One region of the Vreelandella halophytica genome, then DNA from elsewhere that is predicted to be linked to it. Evidence: predicted binding sites of a transcription regulator. Region 1 holds the regulator's gene; each other region holds the start of a gene.
The links. Region 1 encodes FliA, which starts transcription of late flagellar genes. Its sites were predicted from a motif close to CTAAAGTTNNNNNNNNNNCNGCCGATA; they were not measured.
Positions count from the first base shown of each region.

Region 1 (7,697 bases):
ACCACGGCAATACCATCGTGGTCATCGAGCACAACCTGGATGTGATCAAAACCGCGGACTGGGTCGTCGATCTCGGCCCGGAAGGCGGCTCCGGCGGCGGGCGCATCATTGGCGAAGGCACGCCGGAACAGCTTGTGAAGAAAAAAGGCTCCCATACCGGCGAGTTTTTGGGACCGCTTTTAAAAAAGAAATAGTCAGAGTACTACTCGCACGTCAAAGGCCGGCGTTAAGCTGGCCTTTGAGGGTCGGTTAAACCCATGGCCACCAGCTAGTCGAGCGTATGCTACTCAAAAGAGGAGAAACCGATCATGGGGCAGGAAAAAAGCTGTATTGTCCGCCATTTCAATCACTTCTATTCGCTGTCAGAAGAGGAAGAGAAGCTGCTCGACTCGCTGGAAGAGAGCCCGGTCGATCAAAAGGCGGGCTCGCTTCTATGGGAAATGAAAGACCCGGCGAACGAATTCTGCACGCTGCGTAGCGGCTGGGCGTACTCCTATCGCCACCTGGAAAACGGCGACCGGCATATTTTGGAAGTGTTCCTGCCCGGCGATATCATCGGCCTGCGCGAGTTCGCCTTCTCGAAGCGCCTGGAAAACGTGCGCTTTATCACCGACAGCGTGGTGTGCCGCTTTCCCCACAAGCGGATGATCGATCTTTTCAATGATTCGCTGCCACTGACCTCGGTGATGTTCGCCATCAGCAGCCGCCAGCAAGCGCTTTTGACCGAGCGGCTGGTCAATTTGGCACGGCGCACTGCGCGCCAGAAAATGGCTCACTTTCTACATGAAATGTACGTTCGCCTGAGCCAGACCAACACAGGTCTTACCGGCCAGTTCCGTCTGCCGCTCTCCCAGGAGCAGTTGGCCGACGTACTCGGCCTTAGCCCGGTGCACGTCAGCCGAACCTTCACGGCGCTCAGCGAGGATGGCCTGGTGTATCGTGACCGTCACCACGTCAATATTCCCGACATGGCGGCGCTGGCCGCGGAAGGCGAGTTCGACGATTGCTACTTAAACGACAGCGTAAGGCCCCTGCTCGGCCAGTCCGATTGATCCGGCTACGCCTTTTTAACCTGCTCAACGTTTGGCCTTTTACATCATGACCACTCGCTTACTTGCTTCTTTCGCGCTGGGCGCGGCCGGGCTTTCGTTTTTCAGTGCGGCGCTGGCCGAGCGCTACCCGGTGAGCCAGGACGCCGCTTTTGACGCCTGGCAAGCCGTGACCCTCGAGGCCCAGGACAAGCGCCATTTTCGCGCCGTCGAGACGCAAAGCTACTCGGACGCCACGCTGAGCGTAAACGCCACCGAAGGCATCTGCCACCTGCCCTGGCTCGAGATGCGCGTCACCCTGGAACAGACGCAAACCGAAAGCCGCGCGGTGAACCTGGTACCGGCCCGGCTACGCGTCGACCAGGCGCCGCTGATCGACACCATGGCGGAGTTTATCGTCGAGGAGGGGGATGACGGCTTCTATAGCCACTTCTACCTGGGCGAGCTCGATGCGCTGCTCGGTCAGATGAGCGACGGCGAGCAGCTTTATATCGGTTTCGATCAGGGCGACGAACCGCCCTGGACCATGACGTTCAGTTTGGCGGGCGCCGGCGAGGCGATTCGCGAAACGCAGCGCCGCTGCGCCAGCGCCTAACGCGAGGCCGGCGCCTGGGCGTTCGGCGGCCGGCGCAGTACGAACTCGACGCGCCGGTTGGCGGCGCGCCCGCTTACGGAGTCGTTCGCCTCGAGCGGGCGCGTATCGGCGTAGCCAACGGCGCGCAGGCGTTCCCGCGCCACGCCTTCCTCTTCCAGGTGGCGCACCACGGCAATCGCCCGCCCCGTCGAAAGCTCCCAGTTGGAGGCAAACGAGGCGGTGGCGATCGGCACGTTGTCGGTGTGCCCCTCCACTGATATCTCGCCATCGAAGGTGTCGATGACCTCGCCAAGGCTTTCCAATACCTCTTCGCCTTGAGCGGTCAGCCGCGCCGCGCCGCTATCGAACAGCAGGCTATCGTCGATGCGCAGGGTAATGCCTTCGCGCCCCTCGGAGACGCTCACGCCTTGAATATCGAGGCCGTCCATCGCCGGGCTCAGCCCACTGTGGAGCGGTTGAAGTCCCGAAGAGAGCGGCTGAATACCCGAGGTCGTGGGTGTGCCGGCGGCTTCGTCGCCGGTGCCCGCCGGGGTGAGCGCCAACAGCAGCACGAACAGCGTGATCAACAACGTCAATACGTCCAGGTAGCTGGTCAGCCACCCATCTTCACTGTCGCCATCCCCGGTGAATGGCGATTCCAGTGCGTGGCGGGCTTCGCGGTTCATCGCCCTACCCCTTGGCAGGCGCGTCGTTCTCGGCGCGCGGCTTCACGTTGGCATCACGAATCTCGTCGTTGTAGTTGGCCACGAAGGAGTTCAACGTCTCTTCGATGAACGACGGCAAGCGGCGCTTGGTGATCAGCGAGATGCCCTCGAGCACCATGTTCATGGTGATCAAGCGCTCTTCGGTGCGCCGCTCGAGTTTCACCGCCACCGGTTTGAAGACCAGGTTGGCAAGCAAGATACCGTAGAAGGTCGTGAGCAGCGCCACCGCCATGCGCGGGCCGATCACCTCCAGGTCACCGGCGTCCATGACCTCCAGCATGTTAACCAGCCCCACGAGGGTGCCGATCATGCCGAAGGCCGGGGCGTAGGTCGCCATGGTGCGAAAGATTTGCGCCTCGGCGTGCTCGCGCGCCTTGAGCCGGGCGATACGCCAGCGCAGCATGTCGAAAATTTCATCTTCCTTGGTGTTGGCGATCACCAACTGAATGCCGGTGCGCAGAAACGGGTTGCGCGTGTGTTCGAGCTCGCGCTCCACCGCCCGTACGTCGCCCTTGAACCAGAGCCGCGACATGGACACCAGCTCGTTGATATCGTCGCGCACGTAGGTGTTCTCGCGGCGAAATACCAGCCCCACCAGGCGTACCACCCGCAGTACCTCCTTGAGCGGGTAGCTAATGAAGGTCGCCGCCAGGGTGCCGGTCACCACGATGGCAAGCCCGGGCAAGTTGAGAAAGCTCTCCGGGGATTCCGCGGTGAAAAACAGCACGCTAACCAGTAGCAGAATACTGGCAAATATACCGATCAAGGTAGAGGGGTTCATCGACGGCTCCTCGCCGGTTGGGTTTAACGGTTAAAATGCGTCAATCTGGCTCGTGCAGCCGCGCGCGCAGACGGCTAATGGCTTGGCTATGCAGCTGTGAAACACGCGATTCGGTCACCCCCAGTACTGCGCCCACCTCTTTCAGGTTGAGCTCCTCCTGGTAGTAAAGCGCCATCAAAAGCTTTTCCCGCTCGGGCAGCGCTTCGATCGCCGCGATCAGGGTTTCGCGCTGCTGACCATCCAAAAGCTCCTCAAAAGGCGCATTCAGCGCCTCCTGAGCGGGTTCCCCGCCCTCTTCCAGAAGCTCCTCGAAGGGCAGCAGGTGGCCGCTGTTGGCGTCGTTGAGCAGTTGGTGATACTCGCCGAGCGGCATGTCCAGATGCCGGGCGATCTCGCCCTCCTCCGGCGCCCGGCCCAGGTTCTGTTCGAGATGGCGGACCGCCTCGTCCATGGCCCGGGCCGAACGTCGCACGCTGCGCGGCAGCCAATCCCGGGTGCGCAGCTCATCGACCATCGCCCCGCGAATCCGCTGGCTGGCAAAGGTGGCAAAGCTCGCCCCCTGGGAGGCGTCAAAGCGCCCGAGCGCCTCCAATAGGCCGACCATGCCGGCCTGAATCAGATCATCGAGTTCGATGCTCGCCGGCAGGCGGACCTGCAGCGCCAGCGCCTGGCGGCGCACCAGCGGCATGTGCTGAGTGACCATTTCGCTGTGTTGAATTCTGCCTTGTGCTGTATACATCCTCGTGCCTCGTGGCTATACACTCGTCACTGGTAGTTCACAATCACGTGAAGCCCTTTTACCCGCATCGGCCGCTGCCCGCGCCCCAATGCGAAGCGAAACGCCAGCGGCGCATCGGCGGAAAGCCCGGCAAACCCGGTTTCGCTTCCGCGCTGGCCGCTTAGCTCGACGCAGCGCTCGGGGTGGCAAAGCCAGGCCCGCAGCGCGGCGTCGAACGGTGCCTCATACCGCCAGTGAACGCCTTCGATACGCCCCTGGGCGATCTCCGCTACCGGCGGCGGCGCCAAAACCTGGCTGCTGACCGCCCGGTCGCTCATGGCCACCATCATACCGGTGACCTCCTTACTCCAGCTGCCTGTGCCCGCCTGAGCGGTCAATGCCAGGCTCGCCCCCATCGCCATGAGTAGCGCGACGCCTTGAAGACTCTTTTTCAGAAAACGCTTTTTCATTGTGGCCTACCGCGCTAGTAGCAGCAGTTCGATATTCAGATAATTCGCCGCCGCCTTCTGCAAATTGTCTAAAAGCCCTTCGCGGGGCAAGCCGGGCTCGTGCAGCGCCAGTAGCTGGCGGGGCCCCTGGTTGTCGTTGAGCTGGCGCAGCGTGCGATACATGCTCGCGAAGGCGTCCGCGTCGCTGCGCACCCAAAGCGCCCAGCGTGAATAGCGCTCGCAAAACGCCTCCAACGGCTCGCTGGCATCCACCGGGATGACCTCCCAGCTTTCCGGGGTCGCCGCCCAGCGCCGGCCAAGCTCGGCCCACTCGCCAAGGCGCTCTTTGACCGGGGCGACGCTTTTCGTCGGTAGCCCCACCACCGCCAGCGGCGTCTTGACCACCGGCGTGGCGGCGTCGCTTGCCGGCGGGGTGGCCTGGGTGTCTACGTCGGGCTCGGCGTGCTCGCTGCCAGCCTGCTTTGCTGGTGTCTCGTCGAGGGCGGCCTGCTGCGCCCGTTCTTCGTTGCGCAGGCTCGCCCACTGGCGCAGCCCCGAGGCCTGGTCGCCGCCGCTCATGCCAGGGCCTCGCGGCTGACGCTACCTAGTTGGCGGATGGCGTCCCGGGTCATCAACATATGCATCAGCGCGTCGAGTAGCGCGGTATCGCGGCGCTTGCGAGATGTTTTGGAAAGGCGCATCACGTCCTGGCGCAGCGTTTGCGCGGCCTCGTCCTCGGCGTTGTCCAGGTGCGTGGCGGCCGCGGCGGCACCGCTGGCCATCAAAAGGCGCAGCTGAGCACTGACCTCGCCGCCATCGGCTTCCTTGAGCGCGCGCCAGGCTCGCTTGGTCAATATAGCCGCGCCTTCGCTTTGCAGCTGAGTGACCAGCAGCGATAGCACTTCGGCCCCCAGCCGCGCCGGGGTGAGCCAGTAGCGTTTGGCCACGCGCTTGGCGCTTTCCGGGTCGCGCAGCTCGCCGTACCAGGCGAGAAAATGCCGCCCGGCCTGGTCGGTGACCTCGGCGTGGGCATTCCATAGCTGTAGCGGCTGGCCGCGAAAGCGCACGTCGACCCGATGCGAGAGTTCGCTTTCGCCAAACAGGGCCGTCAACGCGTAGCGCTCGCCCTGCCAGTATATCCGCTGAGCGCCGGTCGCCTGGCTGACCCAGGTCAAACGCTCGCTTTCCAGCGTGTCCAGGGTCTCGCCTTCGGCAAGGGTCGGCAGTAGATGGACCGCCGCCTGGCGCTGGGCGTCGATACGGGCCTGCCAGCCGGCGGGCTGGCGGTGCTGTAAAAGCGTGAGCGCACAAAGCTGGCCGTCGGCGTCGAGGCTCAGATCCGGCATCGACCACTCCATGCCACGCTCGTTGCGCCGCGGTGACCAGACGATGCCCAGCGCATTCTGCTCGCCCGCCTGGTCGGCAAGTGCCGCCAGGCGCTGGTCGTGCAGTACGCCCGGCAGCGCGCCGATATCCCATACCGCTTCGAGCAGCGCGAACCCGGCCACCCGCTCACGCAGCTGCGCGAGCAGCAGGCTCAACCGGCGCCCCTGGCCCAGCACGTCCTGGGACCAGCGCGGTGCCAGCGGCGCGTTCGGCCACGGCGGGCAGTCCGGTGCGGCGTCGGTATGGCCTGCCAGCGCCTGCTCGACCAGCGCAGCCGGGTCGGCCAGCGCCATATCCTCGGGCACCTGCTGGCCGTTGGAGGAGAACAGCACGCGCAGCCCAAAGCGCATGACGATATCCAGAAGCGGCGCCAAACGCCCCGCTTCGTCCTGTTTGGTAATAATACACTCGTCGAGCTCGGCGCCCGCCGCCCGCGCAGCCTGGCGGTAGCGAAGCACCACCTCTTCCAGGGTTTCGGGTTGGCTGGCGGCGTTGAGCACCAGCACCAGGCGCACCCGGGATTCGCCACCCTGGAGCTGGCCGATCTGCTCGATGACGCGCTGATCGCGCTGGCTCATGCCCACGGTGTCGATGATCACCCACTGCTTGCCGCCTAACCGCCCCAGCAGGTTGTCGATGGGCTGCTCGTGATCGAGGGCGTACATCGGCGTATCGAGCAGGCGCGCATAAATGCGTAGCTGCTCGTGGGCGCCGATCCGGAAGCTATCAGTGGTCACCAGCGCGACGGGGCGGGTGCCGTGGCGCATGACGAAGCGCGCGGCAAGCTTGGCGGTGGTGGTGGTCTTGCCAACGCCGGTGGGCCCCACCAGCGCCACGATACCAGTTTGGTCGAAAAAGTCCGCCTCGCTCTGAAGCACGGAAAGCCGCGCTATCAGTTGGCGGTGCAGCCAGCCGAGCAACCGCTCATCCTGAAGTTCCAGCGCGCCAAGGGAGTCGGGCAGTGCCGCGCCGATCTCTTCGGCAAGCTCACTGCCAAAGCCGGCGCGGGTCAAAAGCGTGGTCACCGTGGCACCGCCGGCGGGCGGCGCACCCTTGGCGTCGCCGGTTTGCGATCGGGCCAACAGGGCACGCATGTCCTGCATTTCGCGCAGCAGCCGCTCGCTGACTTCCTCGAACGGGTGCGCGGGGCTCGCCTTGGCCGGCGCGGGCTGGGCGGCCAGGAGTGTTGGCGCGCTTTCATCCATGCCCACCGCTTCGAGCGGCGCGGCCTGCTCGAGCGCGGCCTCTTCGGCCATGGCCAAAATCTCGACGCCGGTGTCCGTGCGCCGATTGGCGACGATCAGCGCTTCATCGCCCAGCGCCTGGCGCACCTGGCGCATGACATCCCGGCTGTTAGCGCCGACAAAGCGTTTTACGCTCATGGGTTAACCTCCAGGTTTTCCAAAGCGGGGGTCTGCAAAGCGCCCAACGCAACACGCATCACCGGCCACCTACCAGCGTGGTGATTTTAAGCGTACGGTCGTCGGGAATTTCCGCTTGAGACATGACGACCAAATGGCGCAGCCGGCGGCGCAAAAAGCGCGCCACAATAGCGCGAAGCGAGTGCTGCACCACCAGTACAGGCGGCTCGCCGCTGGCCTCCTGGCGCTCCAGCGCCTGCTGCGCCTGGTTCATCAGCGTGTCGGCAAGCCCCGGCTCCATCGCGCCGTTGCCGTTCATCGCTTGAATCAGGACCTGTTCGAGCTGGGCATCGAGGCCGATCACGTTCAGCGTCTCCTGGCCTGCAAACCACTGCTGGGTAATCGCCCGGCCAAGGCCGATGCGCACCAGCGCCGTCAACTCGCCCGGGTCTTTCTGCTGGCCGGCGTGCTCGGCCAGCGTATCCAAAATGGTACGTATATCGCGAATCGAGACGTCCTCTTCGAGCAGATTTTGTAAAATCCGCTGAAGCACGGTCAGCGTAATCGCCTTGGGCACGACCTCTTCCACCAGGGATTTCTGATCGTCGCCCACCTTGTCGAGCAGCTTCTGCACTTCCTGGCGGCCCAGCATCT
Region 1 is NZ_OZ309107.1:131,485-139,181, reverse strand. Features, by position in the region: gene uvrA (excinuclease ABC subunit UvrA) at 1-194, shown strand, start outside; gene ACWHXT_RS00650 (Crp/Fnr family transcriptional regulator) at 309-1,052, shown strand; gene ACWHXT_RS00645 (hypothetical protein) at 1,099-1,644, shown strand; gene ACWHXT_RS00640 (OmpA/MotB family protein) at 1,641-2,309, opposite strand; gene ACWHXT_RS00635 (motility protein A) at 2,314-3,129, opposite strand; gene ACWHXT_RS00630 (RNA polymerase sigma factor FliA) at 3,170-3,868, opposite strand; gene ACWHXT_RS00625 (flagellar protein FlhE) at 3,895-4,317, opposite strand; gene ACWHXT_RS00620 (hypothetical protein) at 4,324-4,875, opposite strand; gene flhF (flagellar biosynthesis protein FlhF) at 4,872-7,064, opposite strand; gene flhA (flagellar biosynthesis protein FlhA) at 7,123-7,697, opposite strand, start outside.

Region 2 (7,697 bases), 410 kb from region 1:
GGTGCAATAGATAAGATTGTTCATCTGGCATCAGCGCGGCCATTTCACGAAGCAAAAGATATTACTGATAGCCTAACTAAAGGAATGCAGCTCTTTTCAGAATATGCCGCACATGCCTCCGGTGAGATTATATATGCCTCATCACAAAGCGTTTATGGCAACCAACCCGGTGCACCTTGGACAGAAGACCTGACGCCACAACCCACAACGCTTTATGCCCAATTCAAATTTGCCCTTGAGCAGCATCTTATTGGGCTTAAAAAAGTCCACCCTGGTATCTCTTATGTTATTTTAAGGATTGGGGCGGTGACTGGGGACGATCCGACGATACGTCAGCATGAAGCGATAGCACGTTTAACCCAAAGAGCTATACAGGAACAGTTAGTTGAGATATATGGTGGCAGACAAATCCTTGGACGAATTCACTACCGTGATGTAACAAGTGGAATTCTTCAGGTGATTAATCATCATTCTTATGACAATCATTCTATTTATAATCTCAGCATGGAAAAGTCTCACACTTTACTTGAAATAGCAACTAAGATCATAGAAGTCACTGAGTCATCAAGCCCAGAAACCCCTATTACTTTTATCAAGCACGAAGGTGAAAAAGACAACATTAATAGTCATGCAGTAGATCCGTCTTGCTTTATGAATAAGTATAAATGGAAACCCAAATACTCAATAACAGACATAATAAAAGACTTATCAAAAATTAATTAATATACTTTTAATCGCCAACTAATCAAAAAAATCGCCACCAACCATTTTAAGGATGATAGATGAGCTATAAAAGACGTCAGCTATGGCTAAGATTTATGCAAAATTTTTTTGGATCAAAATGGTTTAGCTTTCCTCTGCTATTCAAGGCTAGAACAATGCTTTATAGGGGAGCATTCAATATAGGTGAATCTCCTATTATTGAAAACGATGTCTGGATCTATTGCACGCATGGACATCAAGGAAGTATCTCAATGGGCAAAAGAGTTTTATTAGCAAGGCATGTACAAATAGATTATACAGGAGATATTGAAATTGAAGATGACGTTTGGTTTTCAGAAGGCGCTTCTATTCATTCCCATGAACATGCAGTTACTAAAAACAGACTATCTCGTGGAACTGGCACTCTAAAAACCACTAAAGTAGTCTTCAAAAAAGGTTGCTGGGTTGGAAGCCGTGCTATTATTTTGCCGCAAGTTAAAGAGATAGGTGAGGGAGCGATTGTTGCTGCAGGGGCCGTTGTCACCAAAAGCGTTCCTCCTTTCTCAATTGTCGCTGGTAACCCTGCAAAAATAATCAAGATGATTGATGACGAAGCGTGAGCTTAATAGAAACGTAACATCCTGGGCCTAATGTGAAAATTTTATTTATTAGGTATGGTCAATATATAAAGCCAAGCTAGCTAATTATTTCAGATTACTTTATCTGATAGCTCGAAGAAAGGGATATGCGACGGTAAAAATTGCCTTGTGTAATATCTGACTTATCAAGCAGAATATTGTTGTGATTTATTAATATAGTTATTTTGCCCCCTTGGGCTCATGGAATAACTACAGCGCTTTGGACCACCAGGTAGAAAGCAGAAGGACTAACGTCGCTACCCTCCCTGCTTTACCGACCAAAGTGCAGCAAAGCCTGGGGTAACTCCTGGATTTTAGAAGGCTTCAAAAGCAGAATTCAGGCCACGGCTGCCAGCTTGTGCCATCGGGCCATGCCCCCAAGCACTACGTTCGGTCGTTCGTAGTTATAGATCCATAGCCATCGCAGTGATTATTCCTGCACTTTCTCGATGGAGCTGAATAGGTAGTGAGCCGACCAGCCATAAGGTACGGTGGGTTTGTAACGTTCGGTATAAGCGTTCTGCTTTGGAGGGGATAAAAACCAATGCGACCCCGCGCTGGTTGGCTCAGATTCTTAAAGTGGTGCAGGTATACTGCGAGCTGTTATCACAGCGGGTCCGGGCAGGCATCTTCTTCGCCACTCGATGATCTTATTCAGGGCGCGTATTACCAAACGCATGCTGTAGCGGGCAATATTCGCCGCTTTGTGCGCTATTTCACAGCGGAGAAATGGCTTAACACCTTCCCCTCCAGAGCCTCTTTACGCAGCTCGAACTTGAGACGTTCTTCGGCATAAATTTTCTTCAGCCGCGGGTTTTTAGCTTCGAATTCTTCGATTCGTGTGATTATGGAAGTATTCTGGCCGCCGAAGTTGGCTCAACACTTATAAAACCAGGCATCGCTCACGGCAAGGCTCTGGCGCTGGAAAGCTGCTCTAAGCTTGCTTTAGAATAGCTATTATTTGGCTATCGAGACCGTGTTTTTTCATTCGGAAATTTTCCTTCAATTAGCTTACAGAAATACTACTTTTGAGCGCTTTAATCAAGAGGGAGGATCCACTTATCTAGCTACCTTTCAACTTTACCTGCCCCACTTTTTCGCGGGACAGGCTACTAAGCTTTACTGACTTAACTTTTTTATAAATCAACTATCTTTCAAAAACTTCTTCTCCAAGGAAGCATAATATGCGGCCAACTCTCTAAGCTTTAACCTTTTATAATACAAGGACATCCATTTAAAAGTATTGGCCTGCATTTTGTTTTTTTCTTTCAAACTCTTGCTCGACCACAAAGAATCCCCATGCATTCTATAAGCTGCAGGCTTTATATCAGCCATGTACTTACTTTTTCCGTACTTACCTAGCAAAGCAATTAAGAAGTTATCTCCGTTACCTGCATTTAATTTTTCTTTTGGGAAATGAGAAAACTCTTTTCTAAAAAACATGCTCAGCGTAAGAATAAAACAATTATTCTTAAGCATATCCTCTTTAGAATAATCACGTTTAAACTCATCTCGCAACTTCGATTTTGCCACCATACCGTTTTCATCGAAAACAAAGGCATCATGATGACACAAAACAACATCTGGGTTCTTTTCCATAAAATCGAACTGCTTTTGAAGTTTGTTAACATCAGTCCAGTAATCATCCCCCTCGCACATTGCTATATATCGCCCTTGCATTTTGGGGAAGCAGAAATCAGTGGCTTTAAGCCCTTGTTGAAATAAGTTCTTTTCTTGATAAATGGGCTTTATCAAATCAGGGTACTGATCTGCATATTTTTGTATTATTTTTTGTGTGCCATCTGTTGAAGCATCATCGTGAAGAACAATTTCAAATGGAAAACTTGTTTTTTGAGCAACTATTCCCTTGATAGCATCTTCGACAAAATTTCCGTGGTTATACGTAGGACAAAAAACACTTACTACTGGCGCCCCCTTAACATGCTCACTCTGGGCAATCACTGGACCAGCAGGAGGCGTAATAGTGGCCTTATTATTCGCCTTCAAACTTTTAGGTAAAACTGACTGAGCTTCTAAAAACTCCAGGGCTTTCTCTTTCGAGACTTCCGCCATCAATTCAAATGCCATATCGTGCGCTGCAAAACCGGCACTCAAAATAAAGGCAAGCTTATTTTTTCGATCATCAGTCAGCGCTGCCATGCGCTGGTGATTAGGTATAAAAAGAACATCTGCACTTTCTTGCTCACTGGCGCATGGAGAACGCTCATGTAGTTTCTCGGGCAAGTGGCTATGGTGGCGAATGTTATGAAAACGATAGAAGCGGAAGCCGTTGCGGCTCGCCCAGTGTTGAAGCTCGGCCAGGCTCGGCTGCTTTTCGTGTGTTAGCTGAAAGGGAATACGTGCCTGGATGAGCAATGTATGTTCGAGCGCTTCTTTACCATTCTCGAGCACCGCCATGGCATCGCTAAGTTCGTCGAGAATCAGCCAATCAAGGCTTTCCAGACCGGTAATGCTGTCCAGAGCAACCGAATTGATGGGCAATTCCGCCAAGAGCTGTGTCCCCAGGTGGTGACGCTCGGGAAGCTGTTCGGCGGGCATGGGCTTTAGCGTGCTGGTCATTTCCGGGGCAACGCAGGCATTGAGCGTGGCTGCGTTACCATCGCCCAATAAGGCATGCTGAAAAATCTGGATCGTATCGCTGCCTTCGTACTGCTTGGCGTTCTTTACTTCGCTGGCAGGATCAAAGGCCACGATGCCAAAAGCGCTCGTTGCGCCCATCTGATCGGCCAAGCCACTTTTGATCAAACTGGCGCGGTTATCGAGTACGATAATTTTACCCTTGAACTGCCAGGTAAAGTCTTCCGTGAGGTGTAGGCGAGGCGCCTTTGATACGCCCTCTTCGCCGCTACCCGCTTTGTTAGTAAACAACTGCTCTAGAGAACGATCAACTTTCAGCTCAGGCTTGTTGGCGACACTTGGCAAGCGCTGACGATGGCGTTTTTTCTGGCTAATTGAAAAGTCTTTATTGCCTGCGCGATCACGCGCCAGGGGGGTTAAGGCATCGAGCAGCCGTTCGGTCGCGCGATTTATATGGTGCCTCTCTTCTCCTACACTGAACGCCCGCGCTACGTAGTCCTGGTAAAGTGCTTCATCATCGAAAAAGGCCACGGCCGCGTCGAAAAGCGTCTGAAGCTCCTCCTCACTCAGCAGGTGCTGATAAGGCTCTTCGTAACATGGTGCTGGAAAATCAAAGGCAATACCTGCCTCACCCACCATTTCGGGCATGCCACCCCGGTTGGTAATAAGCGCCGGTATGCCATTGAGCATGGCCTCGGCCAGTACGCGCCCGGAGCTTTCCCACCAGAGGCTGGGGGCTGCCAGCACACGTGCACGGCTGTAAGGCCCACGCATATCGGTGGTATTGGCCGTCACGGTCACATTGCTTAACGTGCTGCGCTGCTGTCCCATTTGGCGGGTCGTTTCGCGCAGAACCGCCGACCAGTCGGCGCGTGCTTCAACTACCTCGAGCTCGATATCGGGTCGCTCTCGCTCCAGCTTTTCGGCTAGCTGAACGAACACACTAGCGCCTTTTTGCCAGCTGGGGTTCACGAATAGCAGGCGCTTACGTTCGTGCTCTTCGGCGATGAAGCGGTCCGCGGCAATGAACTTGCCTACCGGCTTGGCGGCAAACCCCACTTCCTTACGGTACATATCCGCCGTGGCCTGGCTGTCGGTCACGATCAGGTCGATATCACGGCACCAGCGTGGCGACTTGTAGTTGCCATTGGCCAGATAGAAAGCCACCGGGATACCACGGTCGCGCGCTTCGTCGGCAATGAGCATATCGACGGTTTGACCGCCGTAGAACCAGACGATATCCGGCTTGAAAGAATCGAGCAGGTAGAGATATTGGCTGTACCAAAGCCCTTCTTCATGAGTCGTAAAGTGATTTCGATTATGGCTATAGCTCACGAGCATTTGGTGCGTCAACGGACCATCTTCTGCTTCGATCAACTGGTGCAGGTGAGCATTTAGGTCGGGAAACTGCTCCTTGAGCTCTCCCATGCCCTTGGGGTTATCAAACACCGTTGCGCCTAGTATCTGCACTTCATAACCACTGGCCACCAGCTGCAGCAACATTTGCCGTACGGTCATACTGGCACCGCTGGACGTATCCAACAGGCAGAAAGGATTGGCCCAGAGAAGGCGAGGCTTGCGTTTTTCTGAAACAGGTGCAGTTTTTTGCTTGGCCATTAAACGACTCGCATAGCAGTAGTAATCATATAGCTAGTTTACGTTGCTAATACAGAGAGCAAAGGCGCGAATGCACCCATGTTTAAGCAGGTATTCTGGCAATCGCTACCTGGAGCATGGACCAACCGAAAAAGCCCTCCCCCCCAGTGTTTTCAGTATTTAAAGCAAATAAGAAGCTTACTTTCCAAAAAGCAAAACAAAAACGGGGCCTATTGGCCCCGTCATTGTTAAGCGCTACTGCTACTGCTTTATTAGCCCAGCAGAGACAGCACGGACTGCGGGGTCTGGTTGGCCTGGGCCAGCATGGACGTACCCGCCTGCTGCAGGATGTTGGCACGCGTCATGTTGGACACTTCCACCGCGTAGTCGGCGTCCTCGATACGTGAACGCGCTTCGGACAGGTTGGTGGTGGTGGTCGCCAGGTTGTCGATCACCGAGTCGAAACGGTTCAGCGTGGCACCCAGGGTGGCACGCTGAGTGTCCAGCGACTCCAGTGCAGTATCAACGTCGTCGATCAGTGTCTGGAAGGTAGCATTGGTCGCGCCAGCGCCAGACAGTGCCGCCGCCGAACCACTGACACCCAGCGCGCTGCTGGTCGCATCAAAGGTATTAACGACAATGGTGTCGTTACCGGTGGTGTTCGAGCCAACCTGAATGTTCAGGGCAGTGCTTGCGCCACTGGCCAACAGGCTAGTGCCGTTGAAGTTGTTGCTGCCCGCTACGCGATCGATCTCGGCGATACGCTCGTTGATCTCGGTAGTGATGGCCGCACGGTCGTCGGCGGTGTTGGTATCGTTGGCGCCCTGTACGGCCAGCTCACGAATACGCTGAAGGTTGTCGTTGATCTGGTCCAGACCGCCTTCCATGGTTTGTACCAGCGAGATACCGTCGCTGGCGTTACGGCTCGCCTGATCCATACCCTTGATTTGGGCGGTCATTTTGTTGGCGATGGCTTGACCTGCAGCATCGTCCTTGGCGCTGTTGATGCGCAGACCGGATGAAAGACGTTCCTGAGCCTGAGCCAGCATGCCCTGGGACTTGTTCAGGTTGTTCTGGCCGATCATGGAAGTGATGTTGGTGTTGATAACAGACATGAATTTAATCCTCGGTGTTTAGTGGCCCGGGAAAGGCCTATGAATCGGCACTAGCATCGCCGTTATTATAATTAACGGCCGTACGGCCGGATTCTTGAGAAAATAGTGCCTTTTTTTAGAAAAAATTATCCTGTTTAAACAATTGTATTCCAGACGGTACAAAGCTACGGCGATTCATGACCAAGCTTTAACCACCCGGCATCGGTATGGATTTTAAACGTAAAACGGGGCCCAAGGGGCCCCGTTTATTACACTGTTTTCAAGCTCACTTGCTAAGTGATTAGCCCAGCAGAGACAGTACGGACTGCGGGGTCTGGTTGGCCTGGGCCAGCATGGACGTACCCGCCTGCTGCAGGATGTTGGCACGGGTCATGTTGGACACTTCCACCGCGTAGTCGGCGTCCTCGATACGTGAACGCGCTTCAGACAGGTTGGTGGTGGTCGTCGCCAGGTTGTCGATCACCGAGTCGAAACGGTTCAGCGTGGCACCCAGGGTGGCACGCTGTGTGTCCAGCGACTCCAAGGCGTCATCAACGTCATTGATCAATGCCTGGAAGTCACCATTGGTCGCACCCGCACCGCCGGAGGCAGACGCCGCAACGATGGTTGCCGCGGAACCACTCACGTTGAGCGCGCTGCTGGTCGCATCAAAGGTATTAACGACAATGGTGTCGTTACCGGTGGTGTTCGAGCCGACCTGAATGTTCAGGGCAGTGCTTGCGCCACTGGCCAACAGGCTAGTGCCGTTGAAGTTGTTGCTGCCCGCTACGCGGTCGATCTCGGCGATACGCTCGTTGATTTCGGTAGCGATCGCGGCACGGTCGTCGGCGGTGTTGGTATCGTTGGCGCCCTGTACGGCCAGCTCACGGATACGCTGAAGGTTGTCGTTGATCTGATCCAGACCGCCTTCCATGGTTTGTACCAGCGAGATACCGTCGCTGGCGTTACGGCTCGCCTGATCCATACCCTTGATTTGGGCGGTCATCTTGTTGGCGATGGCCTGACCCGCGGCATCGTCCTTGGCGCTGTTGATGCGCAGACCGGATGA
Region 2 is NZ_OZ309107.1:546,459-554,155, reverse strand. Features, by position in the region: gene ACWHXT_RS02630 (NAD-dependent epimerase/dehydratase family protein) at 1-723, shown strand, start outside; partial or broken gene ACWHXT_RS02625 (type B chloramphenicol O-acetyltransferase) at 1,185-1,322, shown strand; gene ACWHXT_RS02620 (glycosyltransferase) at 2,484-5,555, opposite strand; gene ACWHXT_RS02615 (flagellin N-terminal helical domain-containing protein) at 5,807-6,649, opposite strand; gene ACWHXT_RS02610 (flagellin N-terminal helical domain-containing protein) at 6,930-7,697, opposite strand, start outside.
Region 2: a site for FliA is predicted at 6,722-6,748, ahead of ACWHXT_RS02615 (flagellin N-terminal helical domain-containing protein). Genes of this name have one in related genera too.

Region 3 (7,697 bases), 1.3 Mb from region 1:
CGTTTCGGGTTGGTGACTCGCGGCGTCGTTTTTATCATCGTGGGCAGTTTTTTTCTGATTGCGGCCTATAACGTCAACCCAAGCGAGGCGGGCGGCACCGAGGAAGTATTCAGCACGCTACGCACCCAGGCGTACGGGCAGTGGCTTTTGGCGTTTGTCGCGCTCGGGCTTTTTGCCTTCGGGGCCTACAGCGTACTGGCATCGCTCTACCGCCGCATCGACCCGGCGATGTAGGCCATGAAGCTTCTCTCGGCGGGTCAAAAGCAGTGGCTCGAGCGTCTCAATCACTCCCGGTACATGCTTTGGCTGCTGGGCACGCTCTCGTTTCTCGAGACGATCATTTTGCCGGTGCCGCTGGAGCTCATCATCATACCGCTGATGGCGTCCAACCGGGCGCGCATTTGGGCCATGGCAACCGTGGTGACGTTTGGCTGCCTGCTCGGCTCGCTGGTGGGTTACGGGGTGGGCATGCTGCTGTTTCAGTCCGTGGGTACCTGGCTGATCGGCTTCATGGGGGTCGAGCAAAGCTACCAGGCGTTTCAGACGTTTTTTGGCCAGTACGGGTTCGCGGCGATTCTGGCCATCGGCATTCTGCCGGTCCCCTTTCAGGTGGCCATGATCACCGCCGGGCTTTCCGGCTACCCTATTCTGCTTTTCGGGCTGGCGGCGGTTTTGGCCCGGGGCTTTCGTTACTACGGCATCGCCTGGCTCGTTTACCGCTTTGGTCATGAAGTAGAGCGCATGTGGCAGCGCCACGCGGTAAAAACCAGCATCGTGGCCGGCGTTTTGTTGCTGGCGCTTGGGCTGCTGATGCAGACGCTGGCGAGTCGCCTACTGTAAAGAACCCGGCGGCTTCATCCTCGCGCCCGTCGGGCTAACCGATCACCCCGCGTAGTCCCGCTCCACTTTGGCGATGCGCGTTTTAAACTGCGCATACCACTTTGCATGCCCCAATCGCTGCGCCTCCTGATGCTCGGCGTGCGCCTTCCACGCCTTGATCGACTCGATGTCTGCCCAATAAGACACCGTCACCCCGACCTCCTCCCGCGCCGACTCCACGCCCAAAAACCCCGGCTGCTCGGCGGCAAGCTCCACCATTCGCGCGGCCATCTCAGCGTAACCTTGTTCGTCATCCGTGCGTATCGAGGTAAATACCACGGCGTAATACGGGGGCTTGGGGGTTGCAGCAATGGCGGTCATGGTCGCTCACTCGGGCAGGTTGGCTAAATTCGAGCCTTTTATCCTAAGCCCTTGCCAAGCGTTGTCGACCCGAAAACGACTTTTTTAGCGTCCATTCCACAATGTCCGAATCTGTCCGCTTCGTGGCCGCGGATGTGTCGCGGGTCTTGCGCCCTCCCCTTACGCTATAGCCTCCATGACCCACGAGGCTCACCATGACACACCCGACGACCGCCCTGCTGATGATCGACGTTCAGGCCTCTTTTCCCGCCAAAGCGTACTGGGTCGAGGCCCTTGCCGACACCTGGCGGCCCCACCAGCGCGCCCTGCTCGACGCCGCCCAACAACACGGCCTACCCATGGTGCGAATTTTTCACGAAGCACCGGCAAGCCAAGGGCCGTTCGACCCCGTAAACGGCCTGATTCGTCCGCTTGAAGGGTTCGATGACGCCGCTGCCGCCACGTTTCACAAGCGCGTACATAACGCGTTCAGCGATACGGGGCTCGAGCGCTGGCTACGCGAGCGGTCTATTTCACGCCTGGCCATCAGCGGCATCCGCAGCGAACAGTGCTGCGAAACCACCGCACGCGTGGCCTCGGATCTCGGCTTCGAGGTCGATTTTGTAAGCGATGCCACGCTTACGTTTCCCATGACGCGCCAGGGCGTCACCTGGCCCGCCGAGGATATCAAGGCGCGCACGGAGCTCGTGCTGGAAGACCGCTTTGCGCGTATTATCGACACCCAGGATTTGATCGACGAGTGGCGAGACGCGCGTGACCAATAGCCCCCAGCCAAGCCAGCCGCCCACCCCAAGGGGCAACACCCTGCGGGTGGCGGTATTGATGATGCCAGGACAGGTGCCGCTGGATCTGGTGGGCCCGCTTCAGGTATTGCAGTGCGCCAGCCGCTTGGGGCTGGACATCGACGTTAGCTATATCGGCCCCAGCGCCGCCCTTGAGTGGCTGGGGCCGCTAACGCTTTCCGGCATAGCGCCGCTACCGGATGAACTCCCCCACCAGCACCTGCTGCTGATTCCAGGCCAGTACCGCCGCCACCTGGACGTTGAGGCCCAGCGGGCGTGCATCGGCTGGCTAACGGCCAACGCCGCCTGCGCGGATACGCTGATGACGGTGTGCTCCGGGACACTGCTATTGGCGGATGCCGGGCTGCTCGATGGGCGGCGCTGCACCACCCACCACACGCTACTCGAGCAACTGCGCGCCAAAGCGCCCAGGGCCCGCGTTCAGGGCGACTGCATTTTTAGCGAAGATGGCCGCTACCTGACCAGCGCAGGCATTTCCACGGGGATCGACACCATGCTGCACTGGCTCACCCGCGTAGGGGGCCATGGGCTGGCACTGGCGGTGGCTCGGGAGATGGTGCTGTATCTTCGCCGCAGCGGCCAGGAACCCCAGTTGGGTGCCTGGCTCGAGGGGCGCAACCACGTGGACGAGCGGATTCATCGGGTACAAGACGCCATTTGCGCGGCACCCGCCCACCCCTGGCGCAGCGAAGCGCTGGCCGCACAAGCGGCCATGAGCGAGCGCCACTTCCGGCGTCAGTTCAAACATCTCACCGGCCTGCAGGTCGGCGACTACATTAGCGGCCTGCGCCTGCAACGGGCCAGGGCGCTAATGATCGAAACCCCATGGAGTCTCGCTCGCATTGCCGAAGAGACGGGCTTTGGCGACGAGCGCCAGCTGCGCCGACGTTGGTCCCAAGAGGAAAAGCACCCGCCCAGCGTATGGCGCCGCGTTCAACCGGATATGGCCGATTTCGATCAGGGCAGCGCGAGTACGATCTGAACACACATCACCACCATGCACAGCATGCCCACGCCATAGGCGATGGTGCGCCAGGGCTGAAACGCGGCCAGGTAACAAAGCGTGTGGCAGTAGCGCGCAGCGGTAAAAATCATGAACAGCCACACGGCAAGCCCGGGCGCCGCCCCCACCATCACGTAGGCCACGCCCAGCCCCAGGAAAATAGGGATGTTTTCAAGGTCGTTCGACCAGGCTTTGCTCGCCTGCTGTACCTGGGGCAGCTCCTCCTGGGCAGGCTCCTTGCCCGCCATGCGCGCATCTTCCGGCGTTTTAAAGGTCATTTTGGTGATGCGATGAAATCCCTGGTAGAGACCCGTCGCCCACATTTTCACGAACAGCAGTACCGTGGCAACGGCGTACCAGTAAACGGGCTCTTCCATGATCGCTCCTTTTCTCGGTGGCGTTGTGGCTTGCATGACTCACCCGGCTAAGCATAGCCGACACACAAAATGACACCGATAAATTGCGGGATTCGTCCTGGGGCGTTACGTTTTTGACGTACGCGAGGTTTGATAAAGCGTAAGAGGCAATCGGTTGTTCTGATGCAGGTAGAGGATATGGATGCGATTATTCTGCCAGACAGCGCGTTGCCGCTAAATTTTCAGCAGCGCCCACCCCATTACCGGCTAAGACGCTGGGTGCAGTGTTTGTGGTCGCTGGGCGGGGGCGACGCGGGAGCTTCCCGTATCGAGAAACTTTATCCCGATGGTGGGGCAAGCCTTACCATTCACCTTGATAAGGCCCAACCCGATATTACGCTCTGTTTCAACAAACACACCCTGGTGGAAACGCTGGACGCGTCCACTGCGCGTATGGGAGTGCGCTTCAAACCCGCAGGTATGCACTGCCTGATGGGATTGGCTGCTGACGCCCATGTCGATTTTTATCATCGGCTTGAAAGCGCCACTCAACCGGCGTGGTTGGCGAGCCTAATGCCCATCATCGATTCGCTTTACCCACTAGATAGCCCAGCAGGTATGAACCTGCTGGAAAGCTGGTTATTGGGGCTTTTGAATGGCGCGTCGAACATACAAAGTCGCCTGCCTCTGCTCGTCGATACGCTCAGTACGTCAAAGCTTTTGCCTGACCAGTTAGGTGCCTACTTGGGCTTCACCCGGCGCACGCTGGAGCGCAAACTCAAACGCGAAGTGGGGGCTTCTCCCAGCCAGTTGGTTAACTTCGCCCGCCTTCACCGCGCGCGTCACGCATTAATCGAAACCAAAAGGCCACTGGCCGATATAGCGCTTGGCTGTGGCTTCCATGATCAGGCCCATTTTACCCACGCCTTCAAAAAATTCGCCCTGGAAACCCCAAGCGTATACCGCCAGCGCAAATTGTCGCAAAGTTACAAGGCGTAGCCGGCCCGCCGCTTTAAATTAAGGCCTTTCTTAAACGACACGGGCCTGCACCATGAAGACACGCCTCTCCCAGCAAGCGGTTTACACGCTCAATCCGCGTATCCCCAAACACCTGGCCGCACTGGCCAATACAAGCTCGAATAGTGCAGTGACACCCATGATCGTGCACCTAGTCGAGCTACGCGTTTCCCAGCTAAACCAGTGCTGTTTTTGCCAACATAAGCATGCCGAACAAGCACGCGAGAGTGGCGAGCATCAAAGGCGTCTCGACGTTCTGCCTGGCTGGCGTGAAGCGCCCTGCTTCAATGTCCAGGAGCGCGCCGCTCTGGCATGGGCTGATGCTTTGACGCTGGTCAATCAACAGCGGGTGGATGACCCCACCTATCAGCAAGCGCTGGATGCGTTTGGTGAGCGCGATCTTATGGAGCTGACCGCCGTCATTCTTGCAATGAATAGCTGGAACCGGGTGGCCATTAGTATGCAGTTCGTTCCTGACATGACGGCCTCTTTGTAAACTGCCCGTGGCCTTTTAAAGGAGCCACGGCATCGCTTCTAAAATTCAGAGCGCTCGTTTACCATGCGCCACCCCCTTACGAGCGCCGCCCTGCCATGTCCGTCAACGCACTTTATACCGACCTTTCTCACTATTACGATTTGATGTGCGAGGACATCGACTACCCGGGGCAGAGCCGCGGCGTGCAGCGCCTTCATCATGTGCTGGGTAACGGTGGTCGCCGGCATCTGGACCTGGCCTGCGGCACCGGCCCGCACGTGCGCCACTTTCTGGATGCAGGCTTTGCAAGCAGCGGCCTGGATATCAACCCACCCATGCTGGCACTGGCCGCCGCCCGCTGCCCCGAGGCGCAGTTCAGCTGCCAGGACATGGGGGATTTCAGCGTTAGCGAACCCCAGGACCTAATCACCTGCTTTCTCTACTCGGTTCACTACAGCGACGGTATCGCGCGGCTCAAGGCGTGTATCCAAAGCGCCTACCGCGCGCTTGAAAGCGGCGGCATGTTTTGTTTCAACGCCGTGGACAGGGAAAAGATCGACAATGCGCTTCTGGTCAGACATAAGGTGCGCAAGGGGGATGACGAGTTTGCGTTTCGTTCGGGCTGGCACTACTCGGGCAGTGGCGAAAAGCAATCACTCAAGCTGAGTATCGAAAAAAGTCGGGGAAGCGGCGTTGAGCGCTGGGACGATGAACACGCCATGGTCGCCGTCAGTTTCGCCGAACTCACGGCGCTGCTGACACCCTACTTCACCGTGCAGGTTTTCGAGCACGACTACGCGGCCATTACGCCCTGGAACACCACCTCGGGCAACGCGATATTCGTCTGTATCAAAGCCTGACCGACGATACCAGACGGCCTAAACGGCGCGATAAAGCCTGATCGCTGCCGCTATTGATCCGGTTTCTATTGAACCTGGTATTTATTGAACCTGGTCTCTATTGAACCTGATCTCTATTGAACGTAATAGCCGCTGACGCGCCAGGCGCCGTCTTCGAAATGCGGGGTAACGGTTTCGGTGAGCAGCCGGTTGGCGAAGTTGGTCTGGAAGGTAAAGATCTTGTAGTCCCCCCGCGGGGCGCCGGGCATCGAGGTCTCGCTGATCACGCGCAGGCGGCGGCGGGACTTCATCTCGCCTACGTCCTGGCGGGCAAGCTCGATGGTACGCTCGAGCATGCTGGGCGAAAGCGGGCGCTGTAAAAGCGGTGAGGCGCTGTCCCAGGCTTTTTCGAATTCACCGTTATCGATACTTTGAAGCCAAGCCATCACCGCTGTTTCAGCGGCGTCCGCGTGGGCGCTGGCGGGAAGTACGGAAAAAACGAGGGCGGCCACTAGGGCACGCAGCGTGGTGGGCATGTAGGGCTCGCAGTGGTTGAAAAACGTTTGCTTTGCTATCCATACGTTATATCGGTCAATCGCCCTCCGACTTTAACGCCACCCCTCAATACCCGGTTGTGCCGGTTATAGCCCCTGTCGGCCCGAGGCTTACCGGTAGGCAGTTGCTTTAGTGCGCGATTGTACTAGGGTAATGGCTGGGCACGCGTCTCACCCTGCCTTCCATACCGATCTCTTTTCGGGTCGGTATTTAACCCAGCCGGCTTTTAATAATTAAAAAGGCATATAAAACGACACTAGCAAGGAAAACTTCATGTCATACCTACGCGTATGCCAGTTCAACAAGCTGGCACTTGGGCTTAGCGTTTCCGCAGCCATGATCTCGAGCGCGGCAGCGCAAACCAGTGACCAGCAAACCATCGAAGAGCTGCGCTCACAGCTCAACCAGATGCAGCAGCGCCTCGAACGGTTGGAAAGCCAGCAAGGTACCGCCGCCTCCAGCACCGCTCAGTCAGGCACGACCTCCCAAGGCGATTCCAACCAGGACTATACGAGTCAGAACGCGAACCAGGGCTCATCGAATCGTGGCTCTTCAAGCCAGGGCTATACGGAGCAAAGCTCATCCGGTGACACGGGCGCCGAAGGCTCCTCCTCCCGGGACGGACAGGAACTGGCCCAGGAAAACCAAAGCACACTCGAAGAGATGCAGCAGGTCGAATTCGGCGGACTGGTAGAGTTCAGCGGCAGCGCGAACGACTGGGACGACCAGAGCAAGGATACCGTTGGCGATCTCGACTTCGGCAAGCTCGTTTTCACCGTAGAAGGCGAAACCGGCAATATCGATTATTCCCTGGCCTACCGCTTCTACGACGACTACCACTTTCTGCAGCACGGCTGGGTCGGCTATAACCCCACCGAGGAAGATTCCATTCAGCTGGGTCTGGTGCAAACGCCCTTCGGCAACATGGATTACGGCTACCTGGGCTACTATGGCAACCTGGGGTACCTGGCGGGTTTCAACGATAACCAGAACGCCGGTATCAAGTGGGACCGCTCTGCTGGGGCCTGGGATACGTCGCTGGCCTTTTTCAAAAGCGACAGCTTGAGTAACGACAACGAGCACTACGGCGCCAACGCCGTGGGCGACAGCGCGCAGGGTAACAGCGAAGAGAACCAAGTCGCCGCGCGAGTAGGCTACACCTTTGGTTACGACACCGACTACGCTACACAAGTGAACGTGTCCGCCAAGGGCGGCCAGCTTTATAACCGCAACACCGAGCGCAGCGGCGATAACTGGTCCGCCGCCCTGGGCGTAGACGGAAGCTATGGCAACTGGCGCACGCTCGCTCAGGCCACGACCTACGAGTACAACGCCAAGAACCCGGCGGAAAGTGAATCGGGTATTTCCGATAACGCCCTGCAAATCGGCGCCTTCAACTTCAACTACCTAATCCCCGCCAAGGGTGAGATCTACTCGGCAAGCGTGGGC
Region 3 is NZ_OZ309107.1:1,463,142-1,470,838, reverse strand. Features, by position in the region: gene ACWHXT_RS06975 (DUF1206 domain-containing protein) at 1-234, shown strand, start outside; gene ACWHXT_RS06970 (YqaA family protein) at 238-840, shown strand; gene ACWHXT_RS06965 (antibiotic biosynthesis monooxygenase family protein) at 883-1,200, opposite strand; gene ACWHXT_RS06960 (isochorismatase family protein) at 1,395-1,964, shown strand; gene ACWHXT_RS06955 (GlxA family transcriptional regulator) at 1,954-2,985, shown strand; gene ACWHXT_RS06950 (MAPEG family protein) at 2,961-3,383, opposite strand; gene ACWHXT_RS06945 (helix-turn-helix domain-containing protein) at 3,546-4,361, shown strand; gene ACWHXT_RS06940 (carboxymuconolactone decarboxylase family protein) at 4,414-4,875, shown strand; gene ACWHXT_RS06935 (class I SAM-dependent DNA methyltransferase) at 4,971-5,714, shown strand; gene ACWHXT_RS06930 (DUF4019 domain-containing protein) at 5,828-6,229, opposite strand; gene ACWHXT_RS06925 (hypothetical protein) at 6,522-7,697, shown strand, end outside.
Region 3: a site for FliA is predicted at 6,279-6,305, ahead of ACWHXT_RS06930 (DUF4019 domain-containing protein). Genes of this name have one in related genera too.

Region 4 (7,697 bases), 410 kb from region 1:
TGAGCCTGGGCCAGCATGCCCTGGGACTTGTTCAGGTTGTTCTGGCCGATCATGGAAGTGATGTTGGTGTTGATAACGGACATGGGGTAATCCTCGGTGTTTAGTGGCCTGGGAGGGGCCGGAAAATCGGCGTTAGCATCGCCGTTACTATAATTAACGGCTGTACGGCCGAATTCTTTAGAAAATAATGCCTATTTTTAGAAAAAAACCATCTTCTTTAAACAATTATATTCCAGGACGGTACAAAGCTACGGCAATCCATTAACCCCCTTTAACCACCCGGCATCAGTATGGGTCTTAAACGTAAAACGGGGCCTTTCGGCCCCGTCATGGTTTAGCACTAACGTACTATTAGCCCAGCAGAGACAGTACGGACTGCGGGGTCTGGTTGGCCTGGGCCAGCATGGACGTACCGGCCTGCTGCAGGATGTTGGCACGGGTCATGTTGGACACTTCCACCGCGTAGTCGGCGTCCTCGATACGTGAACGCGCTTCGGACAGGTTGGTGGTGGTGGTCGCCAGGTTGTCGATCACCGAGTCGAAACGGTTCAGCGTGGCACCCAGGGTTGCACGCTGTGTGTCCAGCGACTCCAGCGCAGTATCAACGTCATTGATCAATGACTGGAAGTTAGCGTTGGTCGCACCCGCACCGCCCGAGGCAGACGCCGCAACGATGGTTGCCGCGGAACCACTCACGTTGAGCGCGCTGCTGGTCGCATCAAAGGTATTAACGACAATGGTGTCGTTACCGGTGGTGTTCGAGCCGACCTGAATGTTCAGGGCAGTGCTTGCGCCACTGGCCAACAGGCTAGTGCCGTTGAAGTTGTTGCTGCCCGCTACGCGGTCGATCTCGGCGATACGCTCGTTGATTTCGGTAGCGATCGCGGCACGGTCGTCGGCGGTGTTGGTATCGTTGGCGCCCTGTACGGCCAGCTCACGGATACGCTGAAGGTTGTCGTTGATCTGGTCCAGACCGCCTTCCATGGTTTGTACCAGCGAGATACCGTCGCTGGCGTTACGGCTCGCCTGATCCATACCCTTGATTTGGGCGGTCATCTTGTTGGCGATGGCCTGGCCCGCGGCATCATCCTTGGCGCTGTTGATGCGCAGACCGGATGAAAGACGTTCCTGAGCCTGAGCCAGCATGCCCTGGGACTTGTTCAGGTTGTTCTGGCCGATCATGGAAGTGATGTTGGTGTTGATAACGGACATGGAAGCAATCCTCGGTGTTTAGTGGCCTGGGAAGGGCCGGGAAATCGGCGCTTACATCGCCGTTATTATAATTAACGGCCGCGCGGCCGAGTTCTTTAGCCGAAAGCCTTTTTTTTGAAAAAATCTTTCTCGAGAACGCATGACGCTTAAAAGAAAGAGCAATAACAACAATAAGATATGGATAAAAAAGCTTTTAACCAACCTGAAATATAAAAAAACGGGGCCTTGTGGCCCCGTCGTTATCAAGTGCTACAAATAGTGCACTATTAGCCCAGCAGAGACAGTACGGACTGCGGGGTCTGATTCGCCTGTGCCAGCATAGACGTACCCGCCTGTTGCAGAATGTTGGCGCGCGTCATGTTGGAGACTTCTTCCGCGTAGTCGGCATCTTCGATGCGCGAACGCGCTTCGGAGAGGTTGGTTTCAGTCGTCGCCAGGTTGTCGATCACCGAGTCGAAACGGTTCAGCGTGGCACCCAAGGTCGCACGTTCGGTGTCAAGCGTCTCTACTGCGTCATCTACGTCGTTGATCAGGCTCTGGAAATCAGCGTTAGTGACGCCCTCGCCACCCGAAGCAGAATTCGTGGCAATAGTAGCTGCCGACCCACTAACACCTAGGCCAGTGCTACTCGCATCAACGGTTGTAACGGTGATGGTGTCGTTGTCGGTGGTGTTAGCGCCAACCTGCATGCTCAGGTCAGTGCCTGAGCCACTTGAAGACAGCAGGTTAGTACCGTTGAAGTTGGTGCTACCCGCAACACGGTCGATTTCATCGATACGCTCGCTGATTTCAGTGGCAATCGCTGCACGGTCTTCTTGAGTGTTGGTGTCGTTAGCACCCTGTACCGCCAACTCACGAATACGCTGCAGGTTGTCGTTCACCTGGTCGAGACCGCCTTCCATGGTCTGTACCAGCGAGATACCGTCGCTTGCGTTACGGCTTGCCTGGCTCATGCCATCGATTTGCGCGGTCATTTTGTTGGCGATGGCCTGACCAGCGGCATCGTCGGAAGCGCTGTTGATGCGCAGACCAGAGGAGAGACGTTCTTGCGCCTGAGCCAGCATGCTCTGCGAAGAACTCAGGTTGTTCTGGCCGATCATGGAGGTGATATTCGTATTGATTACAGACATGAGTATTGCTCCTAGAAGTATAACTGGCCAGCGGGCCAACTTTGCGACGTTTGTCATGCCGCTACCCCTTGGTAACGGCTGCTCGTACAAAGTCTTTAGAAAACAATACGCTTTTTATGTAAGGGAAAGTAACATTAGCCACTCAAAACCCAAGCCTTCGTGCTTAAGCTCCCGCCATACGGCGATTTACAAGAAATCCAATAAACAAAAATGTAGGTTAAAAAACCAAAAAACGGGGCCTATTGGCCCCGTCATGATTTAGCGCTAGCGTACTATTAGCCCAGCAGAGACAGTACGGACTGCGGGGTCTGGTTGGCCTGGGCCAGCATGGACGTACCCGCCTGCTGCAGGATGTTGGCACGCGTCATGTTGGACACTTCCACCGCGTAGTCGGCGTCCTCGATACGTGAACGCGCTTCGGACAGGTTGGTGGTGGTGGTCGCCAGGTTGTCGATCACCGAGTCGAAACGGTTCAGCGTGGCACCCAGGGTCGCACGCTGAGTGTCCAGCGATTCCAGGGCAGTATCAACGCTATCGATCAATGACCGGAAGTTCTCGTTGGTGGCGCCAGCACCCGACAGGGCCGCCGCGGAACCACTGACACCCAGTGAGCTGCTGGTCGCGTCAAAGGTATTAACGACAATGGTGTCGTTACCGGTGGTGTTCGAGCCAACCTGAATGTTCAGGGCAGTGCTTGCGCCACTGGCCAACAGGCTAGTGCCGTTGAAGTTGTTGCTGCCCGCTACACGGTCGATCTCGGCGATACGCTCGTCGATTTCGGTAGCGATCGCGGCACGGTCTTCGGCGGTGTTGGTATCGTTGGCGCCCTGTACGGCCAGCTCACGAATACGCTGAAGGTTGTCGTTGATCTGGTCCAGACCGCCTTCCATGGTTTGTACCAGTGAGATACCGTCGCTGGCGTTACGGCTCGCCTGATCCATACCCTTGATTTGGGCAGTCATTTTGTTGGCGATGGCCTGACCCGCAGCATCATCCTTGGCGCTGTTGATGCGCAGACCGGATGAAAGACGTTCCTGAGCCTGAGCCAGCATGCCCTGGGACTTGTTCAGGTTGTTCTGGCCGATCATGGAAGTGATGTTGGTGTTGATAACAGACATGAATTTAATCCTCGGTGTTTAGTGGCCCGGGAGAGGCCTATGAATCGGCACTTGCATCGCCGTTATTATAATTAACGACCTGTCGTCCCATTTCTTTAGCTTTTTTGCACTTTTTTATAAAAAATCGTTTCATCCTCAAACGACAAACGGGGCCTTGCGGCCCCGTTACTTGCATTTATAGCTGTTACGTCAAAAAGCGTTCTGGCCCCGCCAGGAAAGCACGACCTACCTCTTCTGCATGGCGCTCATCATATCGAACTGCTGAGAGAGGTAGCTGCTCATGGAGTTCATCTGGGCGAGCATGCCGTCCAACTGGCCGAACTGCTTACGGTAGCGCTCAGTGCTTCGTTCGATGCTGGCTTCCATACGCAGCTTGCGCTGATCCAGGCTCTCTATTCGCAGCTCAGCACTGCCGATGGAGCTCTTGATGATGCCGTCATCCCCGGTTATGTCCTTGAGCGTCGAACTTATCTTCCCGGCAAAGCCGCCTTCTTTCGTGTCACCTGCAAAAAAGGCAGCCAACCCCTCGGAATTATTGGCAATTGCTTCATCCAGCTTGGCTTCATCGACCTTGAGACGGCCCTGCTTGTCGATGTCGATACCCATTTGAGCAAGCCGCGTTATATCGCTCGTCCCAAAGTTGCCCGTTACATCCTGGCGCAGCCGGTTTTCGATAGTACGAACGGTACGATCGCCCACTAAATCGCCCGAGGTCTTACCTTCGCCCTTGAATTCGGTCATACGGCCAACGGTGGACTTCATTTCGTTATAGTTGCTAACGAAGGCATTGATGGCTTCTTTCAATGACGCATCATCACGCTCGATTACAAGCGTGGACGGGGTCGGGGAGGCGGCGGTCAGGTTGAGCGTTACTCCCTGGATGGCCTCTTCTACCCGATTACTTTTACTCGTAATCGCGATGCCGTTGACGTTCAACTCGGCATCCTGGCCAGCGCGTAGCGTGGCAGGGTCCATCGAAAGGGAGGTCAGTCCTGAAAACCCCGTCAGCGAAGCCTCTTTGCCCGTTTCCTTGGAGCTCAGCGCCAGGCGATACCCTTTGCCATCATTGATGAGCGAAGCCGTAACGCCAGACTCTTTATCCGCATTGATCTGATCACGAACCTCGGCCAGGGTACTGCCTGCTTTAATATCGACGCCGTAGCTTGTTTGCGTATCGCCAGCACCAAAATTAAGCGTCAACTTCGTATCGGTTGCCGTAAGCTCCTGGTCCAGTGCCACACTATTGGACGCAGCGCTGCCGCCGCGCGCCAGTTGGGAAACCGTCACCTCATAGCGACCTGGATTGGCTTTCTCGCTCGCCGTCGCCAGTACGCCTTCTCCCGTTACCGTACTTTTTTGCTGTTTGAAAGTAGCGGCATCGTTCAACGCCGTAATAGAGTTCTGCACCCTATCCATTGCCGATTCCAGGCGCCCATAAGCAGAAATCTTGGTTTGCTGAGCACTTTTCTGCTCAAGGATCGGAACGAGCTTTTGGCGTTCAGCCGACTTGAGCTGTTCCACCAAGCCCGACAAATCCAACCCAGACCCCACTCCCAATGCCGTAATAGACGCCATGAGGTTAGTCCTCTAGTAAGTAGTAGAGAAGTACAGTTAAATACTCTATCGGCTGATAAACGACGAACTTTAGCGGTTAAGATTCTTAAAATCCTGCAAAAATGCCCGGCAAACGCCGGGCATTTTCTGTCTCACGAGTATCGCTTGGCGATCACGACTGGTTGTTCTGGCCCAGCATCCCTAACTGCTCGCTCAGGTAGCTGCTGGTCTGGTTCATCTGCGCCACCATGCTATCCATTGCCTGAAACTGGGTGCGAAAGCGCGCGATGGTCTGATCGATGCGCTCCTCGGTTCGGGCGAAACGGTCTTCGAGGGTCCCGATACGGCTTTCGGAGTTACTTTCAGCCGTATCCAGGCGCCCTCCATCGCCCACGAGGCGCTCGAGGGAGGCATTGATTTGCCCCGCCATCCCCGCCTCTTCACTATTACCGGCAAAAAAGCCGGCAAGCTGATCGGGCTCGGTCGCAATGACGCTATCCAGTTTATCGTCGTCTATTTTGAGTTTACCGTCGGTTTGCAGTGAAATACCGATATCAGAGAGCACGCTGAAGCCCTCACCACCCACTGCGCTGCTGATGGACTGGCGAAGTTCCCGCTCGACTGCGCGCGTGGTTGCGTCGGCATTCAGCCCTGCTGATTGGCCGGTTTCGGCATCGAAGCTGGTTAAACGCGTCAGGGTATCTTTCAGCGCATTGAATCCGTCTACAAAGGCAGTCACATTGTCCCGCAGCGCTTCGTCGTCCTGCTCGACGCGCACGGTGCTCGAGGCGCCCGCTTCCGTAAGATTCAAGGTCATACCCTGAATAGCACCCTCGACCTGATTGGAGGCACTGACGATATCGATTCCGTTCACGTTGAAGGCAGCGTCCTGCCCCGCCTGAATGACCTGCACATCCGAGGTAACGGCATCGCTCGATAAAATGGAGGAAAAGTTGGAGCTTTCGATGCTGGCATCAGCGCCCGTTTCACTGGCCATGACCGATAGCCGATACCCTTGGCCGTCATCGATGATGGAAGCCGTTACCTGACCACCGCCTTGTTCATTGATGGCGTCGCGGATGCCTTCCAGCGAACTGCCGTCGGCAATGGTTATGGGCGCCATATCGCCTTCAGCCAAGCCGAAAGTTAGCGTTTGCTCACCACTAATAATGCTTTCGTCGGATGAACCCAAACGCTCCGTAACGAAACTCCCGGCGGTCGCCAACTGCTCCACCTCGACCTCGTAACGGCCGGGTTGTGCTTCATTGGTCGTCACGGCCGTCACGGCATCGCCATCGACCCTGGTCGTGAGGCTCTCGAACGACTCGGCATCGTTGAGTGCTTGAGTCGCATCCTGAAAGGTAGAAATGGCGCTCTTCAGCGTTCCATAGGCAGAAAGCGTCGCCTTCTCGGACTGTACCTGTTCGGCGATGGGGGTGAGCTTGGCGCTCTCGGCGTCTTCAAGCTGGCCCAGCAGCCCGTTCAAATCCAGCCCCGAGCCAATGCCCAGTGAGGTAATGGAAGCCATAGATTAGTGCCCCTTCGATTAGCGTCGCTCAATTAACCGCGCGACCTGAAATTTGCCTGCGTTGATGCATTGAATATCGGCATCCGGCGCTTTTTCTTTAGCTCTTGACCTGTTTTAACTCATTAAAAGGTTATTTTCTGTAATGTTTGGAAATTTTGAGACTACGTCGCTACCCAAAGAATTCGCTAAAAAGCGTTCGTTGAACCATCGTCTTATATAGACCTTGGTCTAATGCCCATGAGTGACTTACACTGGCCTGCGTATTTCGCGTTCACTGCTGGAGAGCCTCATGTCTGCCCAAGGCAAAACCCCGACTGCCCACCCCGCCCCGTTTAGCCGAGAGCAGCTGCGTGGATGCCTTTTTAACGTGGCGGAGCTTCTCTATGTGAACGGCCACGTGCTGGAAACCATTACGCTACCTGGCTGTGGGCTGGCGAAGCGGGAGATGGCCGTACTGGAAGCGCAAAACGCTGGCTGGGCCAGGTGTCGCAAAACCCTCGAGGCGAGCGAAGCGGGTACCCTCAACACAGCGGGGCGATTCGTACTAACGGCGCTGGGCCGCGAGATCATGTTCGATATGTTTGGCCAGGGGGCGGCGGACTGCGCCTAGGGCCCAGGGATAGCCGAACACGCTTAAAAAAGCGCTCTAAACGCAAAAACGCCCGCGAATGCGGGCGTTTGTGTTTGGCACGGCGTTGTGATCAACGAAGGCCAAGCATCGAAAGAATAAACAGTACGACGACTACCAGACCCACGATGTAGATGATATTACGCATAACGGCGCTCCTTGCTTTTTTGCGTTTAGAAAAATCAACGGGTTGCTTTCCCCATCGGGGCAACACCCACATCCTAGCAGGCTTTTGGGTTCTTTGCGTAATTTACGTGCGCTAGCGGGGCGAAGACTCTACGCTTTTTAACAGTCGAGTCGTCGTCAAAAAGGAATGCCAATGCGCGCAATGTTAATGGGGTTCGGGGTGGCGATGGCCATGGGACTGCCTTTTACCGCTCAGGCCGACGCGCCCTCGAGAGAGGCGTTTAACGTGCTGGACGAGCAAGCCAGCGCGCTTGGCCGCCTGCATACGGTGGTCGTCGCGGTCGAAGGTGAGATCGTTCACGAATTTCATCAGGGCGGCCCGGGAGTCGCCACCCCGGCGA
Region 4 is NZ_OZ309107.1:538,752-546,448, reverse strand. Features, by position in the region: gene ACWHXT_RS02610 (flagellin N-terminal helical domain-containing protein) at 1-83, opposite strand, end outside; gene ACWHXT_RS02605 (flagellin N-terminal helical domain-containing protein) at 352-1,212, opposite strand; gene ACWHXT_RS02600 (flagellin N-terminal helical domain-containing protein) at 1,479-2,342, opposite strand; gene ACWHXT_RS02595 (flagellin N-terminal helical domain-containing protein) at 2,618-3,460, opposite strand; gene fliD (flagellar filament capping protein FliD) at 3,686-5,035, opposite strand; gene fliD (flagellar filament capping protein FliD) at 5,187-6,542, opposite strand; gene ACWHXT_RS02580 (hypothetical protein) at 6,832-7,152, shown strand; gene ACWHXT_RS02575 (serine hydrolase domain-containing protein) at 7,490-7,697, shown strand, end outside.
Region 4: a site for FliA is predicted at 1,285-1,311, ahead of ACWHXT_RS02605 (flagellin N-terminal helical domain-containing protein). Genes of this name have one in related genera too.